3 regions of the Dermacoccus sp. SAI-028 genome follow, and region 2 is predicted to be linked to each of the others. Evidence: riboswitches for the same ligand, from Rfam matches in the RefSeq annotation. Region 2 holds a riboswitch; each other region holds the start of a gene.
What was found. Region 2 has a riboswitch for S-adenosylmethionine ahead of EDC82_RS06450 (bifunctional o-acetylhomoserine/o-acetylserine sulfhydrylase). Riboswitches for the same ligand answer to the same signal wherever they lie in the genome.
Positions count from the first base shown of each region.

Region 1: another riboswitch for S-adenosylmethionine. It lies ahead of EDC82_RS05325 (aminotransferase class V-fold PLP-dependent enzyme); the one in region 2 lies ahead of EDC82_RS06450 (bifunctional o-acetylhomoserine/o-acetylserine sulfhydrylase).
Region 3: another riboswitch for S-adenosylmethionine. It lies ahead of EDC82_RS05530 (homoserine O-acetyltransferase); the one in region 2 lies ahead of EDC82_RS06450 (bifunctional o-acetylhomoserine/o-acetylserine sulfhydrylase).

Region 1 is NZ_SMFS01000001.1:1,136,982-1,142,372, reverse strand. Features, by position in the region: gene EDC82_RS05335 (DNA translocase FtsK) at 1-1,728, opposite strand, end outside; SAM riboswitch class IV at 2,307-2,421, shown strand; gene EDC82_RS05325 (aminotransferase class V-fold PLP-dependent enzyme) at 2,465-4,030, shown strand; gene EDC82_RS05320 (ribonuclease J) at 4,314-5,391, opposite strand, start outside.
Region 2 is NZ_SMFS01000001.1:1,406,414-1,411,804, reverse strand. Features, by position in the region: gene EDC82_RS06475 (phosphatidylinositol mannoside acyltransferase) at 1-50, opposite strand, end outside; gene pgsA (phosphatidylinositol phosphate synthase) at 55-675, opposite strand; gene EDC82_RS06465 (HIT domain-containing protein) at 741-1,316, opposite strand; gene EDC82_RS06460 (hypothetical protein) at 1,399-1,788, opposite strand; gene EDC82_RS06455 (GNAT family N-acetyltransferase) at 1,785-2,279, opposite strand; SAM riboswitch class IV at 2,403-2,518, shown strand; gene EDC82_RS06450 (bifunctional o-acetylhomoserine/o-acetylserine sulfhydrylase) at 2,591-3,904, shown strand; gene thrS (threonine--tRNA ligase) at 4,071-5,391, opposite strand, start outside.
Region 3 is NZ_SMFS01000001.1:1,198,773-1,204,163, reverse strand. Features, by position in the region: gene EDC82_RS05540 (RNA polymerase sigma factor) at 1-1,201, opposite strand, end outside; gene EDC82_RS05535 (universal stress protein) at 1,496-1,858, opposite strand; gene EDC82_RS05530 (homoserine O-acetyltransferase) at 1,928-3,100, opposite strand; SAM riboswitch class IV at 3,135-3,243, opposite strand; gene EDC82_RS05525 (hypothetical protein) at 3,333-4,271, opposite strand; gene EDC82_RS05520 (EcsC family protein) at 4,543-5,229, opposite strand; gene EDC82_RS05515 (PAC2 family protein) at 5,357-5,391, opposite strand, start outside.

The sequences.
Region 1 (5,391 bases), 270 kb from region 2:
GTTGACGAAGCTCGACTTACCGGCGCCCGTCGCACCCGCGACGAGCATGTGCGGCATCTTCGCGAGGTTCGCGACGACGTAGCCGCCCTCGACGTCCTTGCCGACACCCATGACCATCGGGTGCGTGTTGTTGCGCGCCGCCTGGCTGCGCAGCACGTCGCCGAGGCTGACGAGTTCCTTGTCGGCGTTCGGGATCTCGATACCGATGGCCTTCTTGCCGGGGATCGGCGACAGGATGCGCACGTCGGCGCTCGCGACGGCGTACGAGATGTTCTTGCTCAACCCCGTCACACGGTCGACCTTGACGCCGGGGCCGAGTTCGACCTCGTAGCGCGTCACCGTCGGGCCGCGCGTGAACCCGCTGACGACGGCGTCGATACCGAACTGCTCGAGTACCTCGGTCAGCGCGTCGACGACGCGGTCGTTCGCGGCGGAACGCTCCTTGGGCGGGGTCCCCTGTTCGAGGACGTTCGAATCGGGCAGCGTGTACGTGACGTCGCCGCCCATTGCGAGCTGCTCGACACGAGGTGGAAGCTGTTCGGTGGGCTGAGCTTCCACCTGACGTTGAGGGACGGCTGCGGCCGGCGCAGCCTGCTCGACGCGCGTGGCACCGGCATCCTGACGGGCCGCCGCGGCCTTCGGCGACTCCCCCGGCCGCTGTGCCGACGCCGGGCGCGACGCCTGCGCCGCACGTGCGGAGGCCTGGTCGACAACGGCATCGTCGACGGAATCCATGGGTGCGGAGCGGCGCGCTGCCCCACCTGCCGCCTCCCCTGCCGGCGACGCTCCGGAGCGCGATGCTCGGGCTCGCGCGAGCGCAGCGGCGCTCGCGTCACCGGCGCGCTCGTCGTCAGAGCCGCCGGCGGGCATCTCTCGCGTCTGATCGACGCCCGCCGGGGCGCCGTCGATCGTGTCGATGTCGTAGATCTGCTGCTCACCGCGACGGCGGTTGAGCGGGTTGCGTGATATGCCACGGCCCGCGCCGCGCGGCCCCTTGCCGACGACCTCGGCGGCCTGCTCGTAGGGCTCATCGCCGCGCCGGGCGTCGTCACCCGCGCCGCGACGCGAGCCGCCCCGCGCGCGGTTACCGATGTCGGCGCCGTGCAGGTCGTCGGCGACGGCGTCACGCTGAAGCAGCTCGCCCTCGTCGTCGCGTTCATCGAGGGGGTGGCCGAAGATCTGCGCCTCGACCTCGCGGATGCGCTGCGGGATGCGATTGACGGGCGTGCGCGTCAGCACGAGGAAACCGAAGAACGACACGAGCGCGAGGATGATGCCCGCGCCCCACACCGTGAGCGCGGCAGACAGCGGCCCTCCCGTGATGACGCCGAGGATGCCGCCTGCGCCGCGCACCGCGGTCGAAACCCCTGTCGACGGACGCCCGCCGACGAGGTGGGCGATCCCCGTCGAGCCGAGCGCGAGGATCGTCAGTCCGATCGTCATGCGGTTGGTCGGCTGGTGCCCCCGCGGGTGGCGGAACATGTGGATGGCCATGCCGATGAGGACGACGGGCAGAACGTAGGCGATGACGCCGAACGTGCCGGCCGCGACGGCGTGGACGACGTCCCCGAACATGCCGGGCAGCCCCCACCACTCCCGCGCAGCGACGACGATGCCGAGGGCGAGGAGGGCGAAACCGAGCCCGTCGCGACGGTGTTCGGGTTCGAGGTCAGAAGCGGCGGCGCCGACGCGGCGGACGGTGCCGCCGGCGACGTGCGAAACACCCATCCACGCGCCACGAGCAGCGCGACCGGACGCGGAGGGACGCGCTTCAGCAGCCCCTCGCGACGAGCCGGTCTTGCGCGCGGGTGCATTCTTCGTCGTGCCGCCCGAACGTGGTGCGCTCGACTTCGGCGGGGTCGTGCGGGCGCGCGTCGTCGAGGCCGCAGATGCGCCGGCCGGGCGCGAGCTCTTGGCGCGCGGCTGCGAAGAGGCCTTCTTCGCGACGAGGACGCTGTCGTTCGCTGGTCTGTTTCGGGTCGCCACCCCGCAAGGCTAGTGGGGGTTCCGGCCGTTTTCGCGGACCCACGCCGTGACACGGGTCCAATGGTGACGGCGGGTCGGCTCGACACCTTCGAATCCGCGTCCCGATGCGCTGGCGCGTTGACGCGCTCGCATCCGACAGCGCCCTGACCCTTGTCGGAGGCGCCGCCAGCTGCCCGGGGGACCACGGGCATCCCCACCGCGAGACGCCGACTCTTGCGCGCGGCGCTCGCCATCCGCGATCCCACAGGTGATCTCACGATGCGAACCTCTGGCCGCACGTCGGTGGACGCGGCGGAGGGCCGGGTGCGAGCGTTCACGTAGGTCATGAGTTCCAGCGCACAGCCCCGGCTTGCTGGACGGCAACCCTCCACCGCGGTGGGGTGCTCCGGGTGACGACCTGGCCGCCACCAGCACCGGTGTCGGCAAGCGCGGGCCGAGCCATCTGGCGACGGCGAGGCCCCTGATTCGAGGAGCCTCGATGCCCCGTTCTGCCATTCTCTCGATCCTTGACTCCGACGCGCGCCGCCACGCTGCGAGCCACACGACCCGCCCCGCTCACGCCGTAACCCCCGGGACTCCCGTCGCGGACCCCGAGCGTCACCACACCCAGCCCGCGCACCCCGGCGGGTCCCGTCGCGAGACGCCCACGGCTACCCATCATCGCGCGGACGCGCCGCAGCAGGCCAATGCCGCCCTGGCCACGATCGGCGCCGATCTCGGCGTCGCGACGCTCGACGGGCGCGTCGTCGAGCACGCGAACTTCGACCACGGCGCGACGGCTCCCGCGCTGCAGGCCGCCGCGCGGGCCGTCGACACGACCCTGCGCACGTACGGTTCGGTGCATCGCGGTGCGGGACGGGCGTCGCAGCTGACGACCCGGTGGTACGAGGAGGCTCGGCAGGAGGTCGCCGCGTTCGTCGGCGCGCGCGAGGACGACGTCACCGTCTTCACGCGCAACACCTCGGACGCGCTCAACCTGTTGGCTCACTGTCTGCCGCAACAGACGCAGGTCTTCGTGTTCCGCTCGATGCACCACGCGGCGCTGCTGCCGTGGGCGGACGAGCGGACGACGCGGCTGCCGATCCCTCACTCTCACGCCGAGGCTGAGGGCTACCTCGACGTCGCTCTGGCGGAATTCCGCGCCCACAACGATGCTCCCGTGTTGGTCCTCATCACCGGCGCCTGCAACGTGACGGGCGAGGTGTGGCCCATCGAGCGCCTCGCCGCCGTCGCCCGCCGGCATGAGGCGCGGACGGCTCTCGACGCCGCGCAGCTCGCCCCGCACCGCCGCGTCGACATCGACGCCTGGGGCATCGACTACGTCGCTCTGTCCGGCCACAAGGCCTACGCGCCGTACGGTTCAGGAGCCCTCGTCGGGCGCCGCGACTGGCTCGACACCGCCCCTCCGTACTTCCGCGCCGGCGGCGCGAGCCACCGCGTCAGCGAAGATGCGTCAGGCGCCGGCGACGTCGCCTGGGCGCCCGCGCCCGCACGCCACGAGGGCGGCACCCCGAACGCGGTCGGGGCCATCGCGCTCGCGGCCGCAGCCTCGACGCTGTCCGCGCAGCGCGGCGAAGCCGAGGCGCGCGAGGAGAAGATCCACGCCATCGTCCGCGACGGTCTCAACTCGATCGACGGCGTGAGGATCGTCGAACTCTTCGACGAGCAGAATGCCGCGGACGCTCACCTCGACGATGGCGCGCCAAGGCGGAATGCGAGCGACAACGTCGGCGTCACGACGTTCACCGTCGCCGGATACGACCCGACGCTCGTCGCTCAGGTGCTCGCAGACGAGCACGGCATCGCTGTGCGCGACGGGCGATTCTGCGCTCACCTGCTCTGCGACGCGCGCCTCGGCGAGGGCGCGACGGCAGTGCGCGCCTCGATCGGTCTCGCCACGACGACAGAGCACGCACGACGCCTCGTCGACGCCGTGCGTGCTCTCGTCACCCATGGGCCCACCTTCGACTACACCCACACCCCGGGCCTCGGGTGGAGCCCCGTCACCGACCGACGAGACCTCTCAGAGCCCCGCCCCTGGTGAGGAGAACGAGCGGCGGTGGGCCCCAGCGAGGGGCTCACCGCCGCATTTCGTCAGATACGGGATGCCGACGCGGTGGCTCCTGTCGAAGGGCCCGCTCGCGCGCTCATGCGAGTTTTTTTGACCACGCTCAATAACAAACCTCGACGTCCATTTCGAATCCAGTTGCACCCCAACGGACGAAGGGTGCGACGCGTCACACGCGTCGCACCCTTCATTCATCCGAGATGGCAGCCAGAGGCGATCTCAGCCGCCTCACACGACCCCCTGACATACCCCCGAAGCGTCAGGCGTCGATGACCACCGGGATGATCATCGGTCGGCGGCGCAGCTTGCCGCCGACGAAACCGCCCACGGCGCGCCGGATGACCTGCTGCAGTTGGTGGCTGTCCTTGACACCCTTGTTGCGTGCCTCGAGCAGCGCCTGCTCGATCTTCGGCCGGACGCGGTCGAACACCTCGTCGCCCTCGGCGAAGCCGCGCGTGCGGATGTCCGGGCCGGCGAGGATCGCGCCCGTCTTCGCGTCGCGCACGACGATGACGGTGACGAAGCCCTCGTCACGCAGGATGCGGCGGTCCTTGAGCATGTCCTCGTCGGTCGTACCGACGAGCGAACCGTCGACGTAGACGTACCCGACCGGCACCGCGCCCGTGATGGCAGCCTTGCCGTTGACGAGGTCGACGACGACGCCGTTCTCGGCGAGCAGCACCTGGTCGCTCGGCACACCCGTCGCGGCGGCGAGCTTGCCGTTGGCGACGAGGTGACGCCACTCGCCGTGGATCGGCATGACGTTCTTCGGCTTGACGACGTTGTAGCAGTACAGCAGCTCGCCGGCGGAGGCGTGGCCCGAGACGTGCACCATCGCGTTGCCCTTGTGCACGACATTGGCGCCGAGACGCATGAGGCCGTTGATGAGGCCGTAGACGGCGTTCTCGTTGCCCGGGATGAGCGAGCTCGCCATGAGGATGGTGTCGCCCTCCCCCACGTCGATACGGTGGTCGCGGTTCGCCATGCGCGCCAGCGCCGCCATCGGCTCACCCTGCGAGCCGGTGCAGATAAGCACCTGCTTGTCCTCGGGCATCTGCTCGAGCTTCTTGATGTCGACGAGCACGTTGTCGGGCACCTTGAGGTAGCCGAGGTCGGCGGCGATCGTCATGTTGCGCACCATCGAGCGCCCGACCATCGCGACCTTGCGCCCGTGGGCCTCGGCGGCGTCGAGCACCTGCTGCACGCGGTGCACGTGCGAGGAGAAGCAGGCGACGATGATGCGTCGCTCCGCCTTCTCGAAGACGCGCTCGATCGCGGGCGTGATGTCCTTCTCCGGCGTCGTGAAGCCGGGCACCTCGGCGTTCGTCGAGTCGGTG
Region 2 (5,391 bases):
GCGACGGTGACGGCGTCGCGGGCGCGCGTCGTCAACCCCTCGGCGGCCACGCGCTCAGCCCTCGAACGGCTTGGCGAGGGCCTGCTTCCGCACCATGAGCATGCGCTGCACGACCGTGATGAACGATGCGACGGCGAGCAGCGTGAGCACGACGGTCAGCACGATCTCGGGCAGGAACCAGCCGACGAGGCCGGTCGTGACGAGCACGGCGACGAGACGGTCGGCGCGCTCGGCGATGCCGACGTTCGCCTGCATGCCGAGACCCTCGGCCCGGGCCTTGGCGTAGGAGACGACCGAGCCGAGCACGAGGCACGCGAGCGCGAGGCACGCCATGAGGAAGTTGTCGCCCTTGCCCGCGTAGTACAGGACGAGGCCGCCGAAGATCGCGGCGTCACCGACGCGGTCGAGCGTCGAGTCGAGGTAGGCACCCCACGTCGACGAGCGGCCCGACAGGCGCGCCATGTTGCCGTCGAGCATGTCCGAGAAGACGAAGACGGTGATGAACAACGTGCCGACGAGGAAGTCGCCGCGCGGATAGAACCACAGTGCACCGAACGCGACACCGACGGTGCCCACGATCGTCACGACGTCGGGGCTGATGCCGAGACGCAGCAGGAGCTGGGCGATGGGCCGGAAGATGGCGGAGAAAAACGCGCGCGCGTACTTGTTGAGCATGGTGGTTCAACTGTAGCGGTTCGATATACCCGTTCGAGGCAGCGCACTGCCCGTGGTGCCCGGTGTCAGTCGTTCGGCCAGTTCGCGACGATGCGCTGACGGCTGTCCTCGAGCAGCACCGGCAGCGCCTTGGTGCGCCCGATGATCGGCATGAAGTTCATGTCGCCACCCCAGCGCGGCACGATGTGCTGATGCAGGTGCGCGGCGACGCCGGCACCTGCGACGTCACCCTGGTTCATCCCGAGGTTGAACCCGCCCGGGTTCGACGCGGCCTTGAGGGCACGCACCCCGGCCTTCGTCAGCTTCGTGAACTCCTCGGTCTCGTCGTCGGTGAGGTCGATGTACGAGGCGACGTGACGGTACGGGCACACGAGCAGGTGGCCCGGGTTGTACGGGAACAGGTTCATCACGACGAAACAGTGCTCACCACGGTGGACGATGAGGCCGTCGGCGTCGGTCTTCGTAGGCGACGCGCAGAACGGGCAGCCGTGGCCGGCGTCCTTTGTCGGACGCTCGCCCTCGATGTACGCCATGCGGTGCGGCGTCCACAGCCGCCCGAACCCGTCGGCCTCGCCCGCGAAGGCGCCGGCTTGCTCGATGAGGATGTCGTCCTGCGAATCAGTGTTGAACTCGTCGACCATGGCCCGATCCTAGAGCCCCGCCTGCCTCGACGCAGCGGCCGCGGGTGGGCTCGCGCGCACCATGCACCCCGGGTGAGCGGTCTCAGACCGCCGCGATCTCGCGCAGACGCGCCGGGACAATGGTTCGGTCGGCTTCCCCCGCGTGCGCGACGTCGCCGACACGGCCCGCCAACGTCCGCGCGACCTCGGCCGCGTCGCCGTCACCGACGACGGCGACGATGCTCGCCAGCCCGGCGAGGCCCGTGACGGCGTCCTCGAGGTCGAGCCAGTCGTCGTCATCGAGGCCGGCCGCCGCCCCCGGCCATGCGACCGAGGCGGCCATGACGCCGTCACGAGCCCACTGCTCGACAGCGTCGCGCGCGAGGGCGCCGTCAGCACCGAGGTGCAGGACGACGGCGTTCGCGACCGGTTTGGACGGGCAGGCGATGCAGCGCTCGCGCTGATCGAGCGCCCAGATGACGTCGTCGCTCATGACGCACGCTCCGCATCGCGGCGGGCGTCGAGGCCGAACGGCGCCACACGCTGCATGTGACGTTCGTCCGGCGGGCCGAAGCCGGCCCGTTCGTACAGCCTGCGGGCACGCGGACGGGCGTTGAGCATCATTCGCGCGACGTCGTGCGCGTCGGCCCAGGCGTCGACGATCCGCAGCATCCGCTCGGCCAGGCCCTGGCCGCGCGCCGACGGCGTGACGAAGACGACCGCGATGTTGAGCGACGGCTGCGCCGGCCGAGCCAGCGCCGGGGGCCGGTGCACGAGCGACGTCTGCACCATGCCGAGAGCCGTCCCGTCAGCACTCGAGGCGAGCCACGTCGGCAGATCGTCGTAGTGCGCGAGCCAGTGATCGGCATACTCGGTGATGAAGCCGGAGCGGTTGCTCTCCCCCGCCTCGAGGTCCATCTGCAGACGCAGCGCCGCGCAGGCGAACGCGTCTTCGCGGCGCGCGCGGACGATCGTCGGTGTCATGGCAACAGTCAAGCACGGCATGAGGGTCGTCGCCCGTAGGCGCGTCGCGTCAGCACGGGGCCGCGACCGGAATGTGAGACAGCATTCCCGCCTGATGACACCACCCGGCCTAGAGTGGCCGCAGGTCACGAGCGCCAGCGTCAAACCCCGGTTTGCTGGCCGGCAACCCTCCCACCGCGGCGGGGTGCTCCGGGTGACGACCTGGCCCGGCGCCGAGCGCGTCCGGGCAAGCGCGGAGGGATTCCCCTTCGGGCACCACACGTACGGTGCGCCGCCCGTGCGTCCACGTACTCCTCGAGAGGGACATCATCATGAGCTCCGAGAACTGGGCCTTCGAGACCAAGCAGATCCACGTCGGCCAGAACGTCGACGGCGACACCGGCGCCCGGGCGCTGCCGATCTACCAGACGACGTCGTTCGTCTTCGACTCCGCCGAGACCGCGGCCAACCGCTTCGGCCTGTCGGATCTCGGCCCCATCTACACGCGCATCGGCAACCCGACGGCGCAGGCGGTCGAAGACCGCATCGCCGCGCTGGAGGGCGGCGTCGGCGCGTTGCTGCTCGCGTCGGGTCAGGCGGCGACGACGTTCGCCATCCTCAACGTCGCTCAGGCCGGCGACCACATCGTCGCCTCGTCCGCGCTGTACGGCGGCACGTACAACCTGCTGAAGTACACGCTCAAGCGACTCGGCGTCGAGACGACGTTCATCGACAACATCAACGATCTCGACGAGTGGCGCGGCGCCATCCGCGACAACACGAAGCTGCTGTTCGGCGAGACGCTGAGCAACCCCGACCAGAAGGTGCTCGACGTGCGCGGCCTCGCCGACATCGCGCATGACGCCGGGGTGCCGCTGTTCGTCGACAACACCGTCGCGACGCCGTACCTGCTGCGCCCGATCGAGCATGGCGCGGACGTCGTCATTCACTCCGCGACGAAGTACCTCGGGGGGCACGGGACGTCGATCGCCGGCGTGCTCGTCGACGCCGGGACGTTCGACTACGCCGCCGACCCGGCGAAGTTCCCGCAGTTCAACGAGCCGTCGGAGAGCTACCACGGTCTCGTGTTCGCCCGCGACCTCGGCGTCGGATCGCCGCTCGGCGCGAACCTCGCCTTCATCCTCAAGGCGCGCGTCGAACTGCTGCGCGACCTCGGCGCGGCCGTCTCCCCGTTCAACGCGTTCCTCATCGCGCAAGGCCTCGAGACGTTGTCGCTGCGTGTGGAGCGACACGTGGAGAACGCGAAGAAGGTCGTCGAGTTCCTGAAGTCGCAGCCGCAGGTCGAGAAGTTGTTCTACGCCTCCGACCCGTCGAGCCCCTACAAGGAACTCGCCGACCGCTACCTGCCCGCCGGCTCCGGCGCCGTGCTGTCGTTCGAGATCGCCGGCGGCGTCGAGGCGGGCAAGAAGTTCGTCGACGCTCTCGAACTGCACTCGCACGTCGCGAACATCGGTGACGTCCGTTCCCTCGCCATCCATCCTGCGTCGACGACGCACTCCCAGGGCAGCGACGAGGACCGCCGCGGCGCCGGCGTGACGCCCGGACTCGTGCGGTTGAGCGTCGGCATCGAGAACTCCGCCGACATCATCGCCGACCTCGAGAAGGGCTTCGCTGCAGCGAAGTGACCGTGCGCTGAGGTGGGTCCCCGCGACGGGTGACGCAACCGGGTTCCCTACCCCGAGCGTGGTCACCCGGCCGTGTCGAACGCCGGCCCTCGGGTGCACATGCCAACACACGAGCGCGCCCCCGAACCGCGAGGTTCGGGGGCGCGCGTCGTCGTCGAGGCAGACGTCAGCCGGCCGTCGGGTCGGTGTTCTGACGTTCGGTGATGACGCGGGTGATCTCGGCGATCGCGTCGGCCACCGGCACGCCGTTCTTCTGCGACCCGTCGCGGAAACGGAACGAGACGGCGCCGTTGTCGCGGTCCTCTTCACCGGCGATCAGGATGAACGGCGCCTTCGACTTGGACGCGTTGCGGATCTTCTTCGGGAAGCGGTCGTCGCTCATGTCGACCTCGACACGCACGCCGGCTTCGCGCAGCTTCATCGCGACGTCCTGCAGGTAGTCGTAGTACTCCTCCGCGACGGGCACGGCGAGCACCTGAACCGGCGCGAGCCACGCCGGGAACGCGCCCGCGTAGTGCTCGACGAGCACGCCGAGGAAGCGTTCGATCGAGCCGAACTTCGCCGAGTGGACCATGACGGGCTGCTGACGCGAACCGTCCGCCGCCTGGTACTCGAGGCCGAAACGAGCGGGCTGGTTGAAGTCGTACTGGATCGTCGACATCTGCCAGGTACGGCCGATGGCGTCGCGCGCCTGCACGGAGATCTTTGGGCCGTAGAACGCGGCACCGCCCGGGTCCGGCACGAGCTCGAGGCCGGACTCGAGCGCGACGTCCGACAGCACCTTCGTCGCGATGTCCCACTGTTCGTCGGTGCCGATGAACTTGTCCTTCTTGTCGCCGTCGACGTCGCGCGTCGAGAGCTCGAGGTAGAAGTCGTTCATGCCGAAGTCGCGCAGTAGGCCGAGGATGAAGTCGAGCAGGTGCTTGATCTCCCCCGGCGCCTGTTCGGGCGTGACGTAGCTGTGCGAGTCGTCCTGGGTGATCATGCGCACGCGCGTCAGACCGGAGAGCACGCCCGACTTCTCGTCGCGGTACACCGTGCCGAACTCGAAGAAGCGCAGCGGCAGCTCGCGGTAGGAGCGCCCACGCGAACGGAAGATCTCGTTGTGCATCGGGCAGTTCATCGCCTTGAGGCGGTAGTTCTGCCCGTCGACGTCGAGGGGCGGGAACATCCCGTCCGCGTAGTACGGCAGGTGACCCGAGGTGTAGAAGAGGTCTTCCTTCGCGATGTGCGGCGTGCCGACGTAGGAGAAGCCCTCCTCGATGTGACGGCGGCGGACGTAGTCCTCCATCTCACGCTTGATGATGCCGCCCTTGGGGTGGAACACGGGCAGGCCGGGGCCGATGTTCTCGGGGAAGCTGAACAGGTCGAGCTCGGCGCCGAGCTTGCGGTGGTCGCGCTTCTCGGCCTCGGCGAGGCGCTCGAGGTAGGCCTTCAGCTCGTCCTTCGTCGGCCACGCAGTGCCGTAGATGCGCTGCAGCTGCGGG
Region 3 (5,391 bases), 210 kb from region 2:
TGACCTCGACCATGTGCACCGGGATGCGGATGGTGCGCGCCTGGTCGGCCATGGCACGCGTGATGGCCTGACGGATCCACCACGTCGCGTACGTCGAGAACTTGTAGCCCTTGGTGTAGTCGAACTTCTCGACCGCGCGGATGAGGCCGAGGTTGCCCTCCTGGATGAGGTCGAGGAAGAGCATGCCGCGACCCGTGTAACGCTTGGCCAGCGACACGACGAGACGCAGGTTGGCCTCGAGGAGGTGGTTCTTCGCGTTCTTGCCGTCCGAGGCGATCCACCACAGCTCGCGCTTGAGCTTCATGTCCATCTTGACGCCCGACTCGAGCTTCTGCTCGGCGAACAGGCCGGCCTCGATGCGCTTCGCGAGCTCGACCTCCTGCTCGGCGTTGAGCAGGGCGACCTTGCCGATCTGCTTGAGGTAGTCCTTGACCGGGTCGGCCGTCGCACCCGCCGTCACGACCTGCTGGGCCGGCGCGTCATCCTCGTCACCCGGACGCAGGACGAAGCCGCCCTTCTCGTCTTCGGCCTCGCCGGCGGGCTTCTTCGCCTCGTCGACCTCCTCGGCGCCTGCCTCGACGTCCGTCACGACGACGTCGTCGATCTCGACGTCCTCGGCGACGACCTCGTCCGGCTCGTCAGCGGCCGACTTCTTGGCGGTGGTCTTCTTCGCGGTCGTCGACTTGGCCGCGGTGGCCTTCTTCGCCGTCGCCTTCTTGGCGGTGGTCTTCTTGGCGGCCGCCTTCTTCGCGGGGGCCTCACTCGCCTCGTCGGCGGTGACGATCTCGTCGAGCTCGACGTCGGTCTCCGCCTCTACGGCCTTCTTCGCCGCCGTCTTCTTGACGGCAGCCTTCTTCGCGGTCGTCGTCTTGGCCGCGGTGGTCTTCTTCGCGGCAGCGGTCTTCGTCGCGGTCTTCTTGGCAGTCGACTTCTTCGCCGCGCTCTTGCGCCCGGTCGTCGTGGCGACGGCCTGGGCCGCGTGAACCTCGTCGAGCACGATCTCGATGCCCTCGGCCCCCAGCGCCTTCAGCACCGCCTTCTGCTTGGCCATGGAGATCTTCGCTTCTTCGAGGGCGGTCTTCAGCACCACGCTGTCGACCGTGCCGCTCGCGCGCCCCTGCTCGAACAGAGCAATGACCGCGGGATGGTCGATGTCCGCGGGAAGCGCGGGGGTCTGAGCCGTTTCGGACACTGAGGTCACCAACTACCTTCCGAGAGTGCACAACGCATCGGGCAGGCGCAATCGCGCGCCGAGCGCTTCGTACGAGGGAAGAGACGAACCACGGGGGCGGGATCCGACGAGAGCCGGTTGCTCGAGACTCACCTGAGCTCGCCTGGCACCGTGGTGCCTGATTCGATCCCCCGCGTCGCTTCTTTCACCATTATAGAACTCTGGGTCGAGAACCGCAGAATCACGGGGTTCAACGCCCCTGCGTGCGCGGGTGTTCCCGACCTGACGCAAGCGCGTCAGGCCGGGGTTGGGAGCAGCGCGAGATCAGTGCGCTGTGGGCTTGACCGCGAGGACGGGGCACGGCGCGTCGAGCAGCAGTCGCTGAGCGCTCGAACCGAGGATCAGCTTGCCGACGGGCGTGCGGCGACGCAGCCCGATGACGAGCAGCGCCGGGTCGAGTTCGGCCACCTCGTCGAGGATCACCTCGACCGCGTCCTGGCCCTCCTCCACCTGCACGACGCGGCCGCCGACCGCGTCCGCACTCTCCTGCGCGGCAGCGCGCGCGTCGTCGCTCGGGACGGTCGAGACGAGTACGAGCGGGCGCCCCAGCACACTCGACTGACGCACGGCCTCGGCCACCGCGGCCTCACCCTCCGGGCCCGGAGCGAAACTGACGACGACGGACATGCGCAACCCCTGTTCTGCGACTGTGGCGATCGGCTCACACGCTACCCGAGGTGCCGCGAGCGCCCGCCGTCACGCCACGGGATGGACGCGGCCCGCCTCGGCCGTGAGCGGCCGAGCGATGACCTCGCGCACGAGCGCCGCGATCTGGTCGGCCTCGATGAGGAAACCGTCGTGACCGTGCGGCGAGTGGATGAGACGCAGCCGTCCGCGCCCGTGAGCCCGGACGATGTCGGCGGAGGCACTGACCGGGAACAGCCGATCGGAGTCGACCGCGGCGACGACGAGCTCACCCCCGAACACCCGAAGCGCAGGCTCGATGCCGCCGCGGCCGCGGCCGACGTCGTGCGTCGCCATCGCCTGCGTGAGCCGCACATAACTCATGGCGTCGAACCGCGCAACGAGTTTCGCGGCGTGGTGCTCGAGATAGCTCTCGACGGCGAACAGGCCGCCGTCGAGCGTGCGGTCCGCTCCCTGCGACTCGCGCCCGAACCGCTCCTGCAACTCGTGCGCGCTGCGGTAGGAGGTGTGCGCGATCTGGCGGGCGAGCCCGAGCCCCGACGTCGGGAAGACGCCCTGCTCGAGGTAGCCGCCACCCCGGAAATCCGGGTCAGCTTCGATTGCCCGCACCTGCGTGTGCCCCCACGCGATCTGGTCGGCGCCCGCCGCCGCGCAGCTCGCGACGACGAGGGCGCGCTGCACCCGATGCGGGAAGGTCGCCACCCACTCCGCGGCGCGCATCCCGCCGAAGGAGCCGCCGATGACAGTGTGGAAGCGCGCGATGCCGAGAGCGTCGGCGACCCGCGCCTCGGCGCGCGCCTGATCCCTGACGCTGACGTGTGGGAAGCGCCCGCCCCACACCCGGCCGTCTGGTGCGAGCGACATGGGGCCCGTGCTGCCGCGACAGCCGCCGAGCACGTTGATCGCCACGACGAACAGCTCGTCGGTGTCGAGGGGCGCGCCGGGGCCGATGAGACCAGGCCACCACCCCGCCGTCGGCTGCCCGGGGCCGACCGGCCCGACGACGTGCGAGTCTCCGGTCAGGGCGTGCTCGACGAGGACGGCGTTGCTCGCGTCGTCGTTCAGCTCGCCCCAGCACTCGTACGTCATGACGACGTCGGGCAGGGCGGCGCCGTTCTCCAGCGTCAGGGTGCCGATGTGGACGGCACGTGCGTGCGGGTTGAACCCGTCGTCGGTGAGGGGCGCCGCGGAGTCGGCCACGGCGAGGCGACGGTGCGAAACCATGACGTCCTCGATTCCGAGGTGGGTCGCAACCCACCTCTCGCGCTTGCCGCCCACGGGCGGCCCTGTCGTCACCCGGGGCACCCCGCCGCGAGGGAGGGTTGCCGCTCAGCAAGCCGGGGCTTGTGTCGCTGAAACTCTTGACCTGCGACACAGTAGGCGGCCCTGCCCGCGGCTTCCATCGCCCGCGCGGCGACGTCCACGATGTGGCGCGCTCCCACAACCGGCACGCTCGTCAGGCGACGGAACTCTGCCGAGCCTTCGTGTGGAGCGCACCGACGGCCTGCTCGTACGACAACCCCGTGCCTGTGATGTCGCGCAGCAGTTGCCCCAATGACGTCCGTCCGATGCGCAGCGACGCCGCGGCGCACGCACCGGCTCCTCGCAGGTCGCCTTCGCGCCAGGTCGCGGCGGCCTCGAGGGCCTTCCACGCGGCGCGGCCGTGGCGCGGCACGAGCGGCAGCCAAGTTCGCAGGCACGCGCTCGTCATCAGCGGGCCAGGCTCGCCGAGCGGCGTGCCCGGGCTCAGCAGACGGAACAGTTCGGGTGCGACGCACAGGAGGATCTCATCGCGCGTCGGGCCGTCGACGACAGCGTCGGCGAGCACCTGCAGGTCGGCGCTGCGGGAGCGTCGCCGGGTGCCCGACGCGGTGTCGGGGACGTCGCACAACCGTGCCCAGGCGGCTCGGACGTCGACGACGCTGGGAACGGGGCGCGCGGTGGCGGCCATGGCCTCGCCGCCGCGGCGGACGTCGCGAAGCTGCTCGCGGGTCTGCTCTGACAGGGACGGGATCTCGTGGATCGCGCCGTCACAGCAGCCGAGCTCGCATTCGATGGCCCACCAGTGCTCGTCGCTGGCACCGAGGACGTGGTGCAGCGGCACGCGGCGCTCGATGCGTTTCGCGAGGGCCGCGATGTCGACGCGGCCCGGCTCGCAGCGATAGGCGATGGCGATGGCGGCCTGCGCACCCATCGTCGCGCGCCGCTCAGCGACGACGTCGAGCATGTGCGCCGTCTCCCCGTCGCACGCATCGTCCGCCCAGCCGAGCACCCCCGCGAGCGCACCGTCACGTTCGAACAGGACGATGACGGCGCCCGCCCCCTCGGAGCCGACGAGATCGGGAAGGGCTGCCACCAGGGCGCTGAGGCCCTTGAGTCGTGTTGTTGTCTTCATGCCCCCAGCGAAACCCATGACGCCACCCGCGCGCTGACCACGAGCCACAAACCTGTGGACGAGGCATCCTGCGGGCCGCGAAACGGGCCGTAGCCGTCACACCTGTGGGTGAGTGGGCCGTTCGAGCAAGGCCAGGCGGGGGTTCGCGGCCCTCAGATCGTCGCCCGGAAGCCCGTTGATGCGCACGGACGACACATCGCCGAACCGGCCCGGACACGCCGAACGCCACCCGCCGAAGACGAGTGGCGTTCGGGGTGGAATCAGGGCGACGTCAGGCTGACGGCGGGATCTGCGCGACGAAGTCGCGACGCGCCGACTGGGCGATCTTGCGGATGAGGACGACATCGAGGCCGCCACCGATGAAGCCGCCCGCCACGGGGATGAGGCGCGGAATGCGCGTGAGGAAGCGACGCCCCACCTGCGAGCCGAGACGGAACGCAACGGACTTGTTCACGACGGCGAGCGCCGCCGGCGGCAGCTTGCGCGTGGCGACGTTCGTCGCGACGCCACCCGTCATCGGGCCGAGGCCCTTGAGGACCTGCGTCGCGTCCGCACCGATGAGGTCGAGCAGGATCGCCGAGCGCACGGCTGGGTCGTCGACGTCGTGACCGTTGATGGCGGCGATTGCCGCGACCATGCGCGTCGCGACGGTGTAGAAACCGATGACGTTCGCGGGCAGTGCCACGGGGAGCGTGACGAAACCGCCGAGGTTGGTGAGGAAGCCGTTCGCGCCCGCGAGCTTCGTGTGTGATGCGACGACGTCGTCCATCGCCGCTTCCTTGGAGCCCGCCTTCTTCATCGCCTCGTCGGCGACGGCGCGGGCCGACTTGAACGTCGCCACGCCCCCGATGCCCACCGAGATGAGGTGCTGCGCCAGGGTGTTGGCCGTCGAGTCGAGCATGCCCGACGGTTTCTCGGGGGCTGCAGGAGCCTTCTTGTCTTGACCGAATCCGAACATGAGGTGATCCTCCCAAGTTGGCGGGGGCCCGGCAAGCCACCGCAGGGGTGGCCGCAGCCAGGCGAGCGTTGCGAAGCCCGCGTGGCCGTCGGCTCAGACCGACGGCCGGCGAGAAGCGCTCGCGGGCTCACAACGAGCCCTTGGTGCCCGGATCCTCTCCCT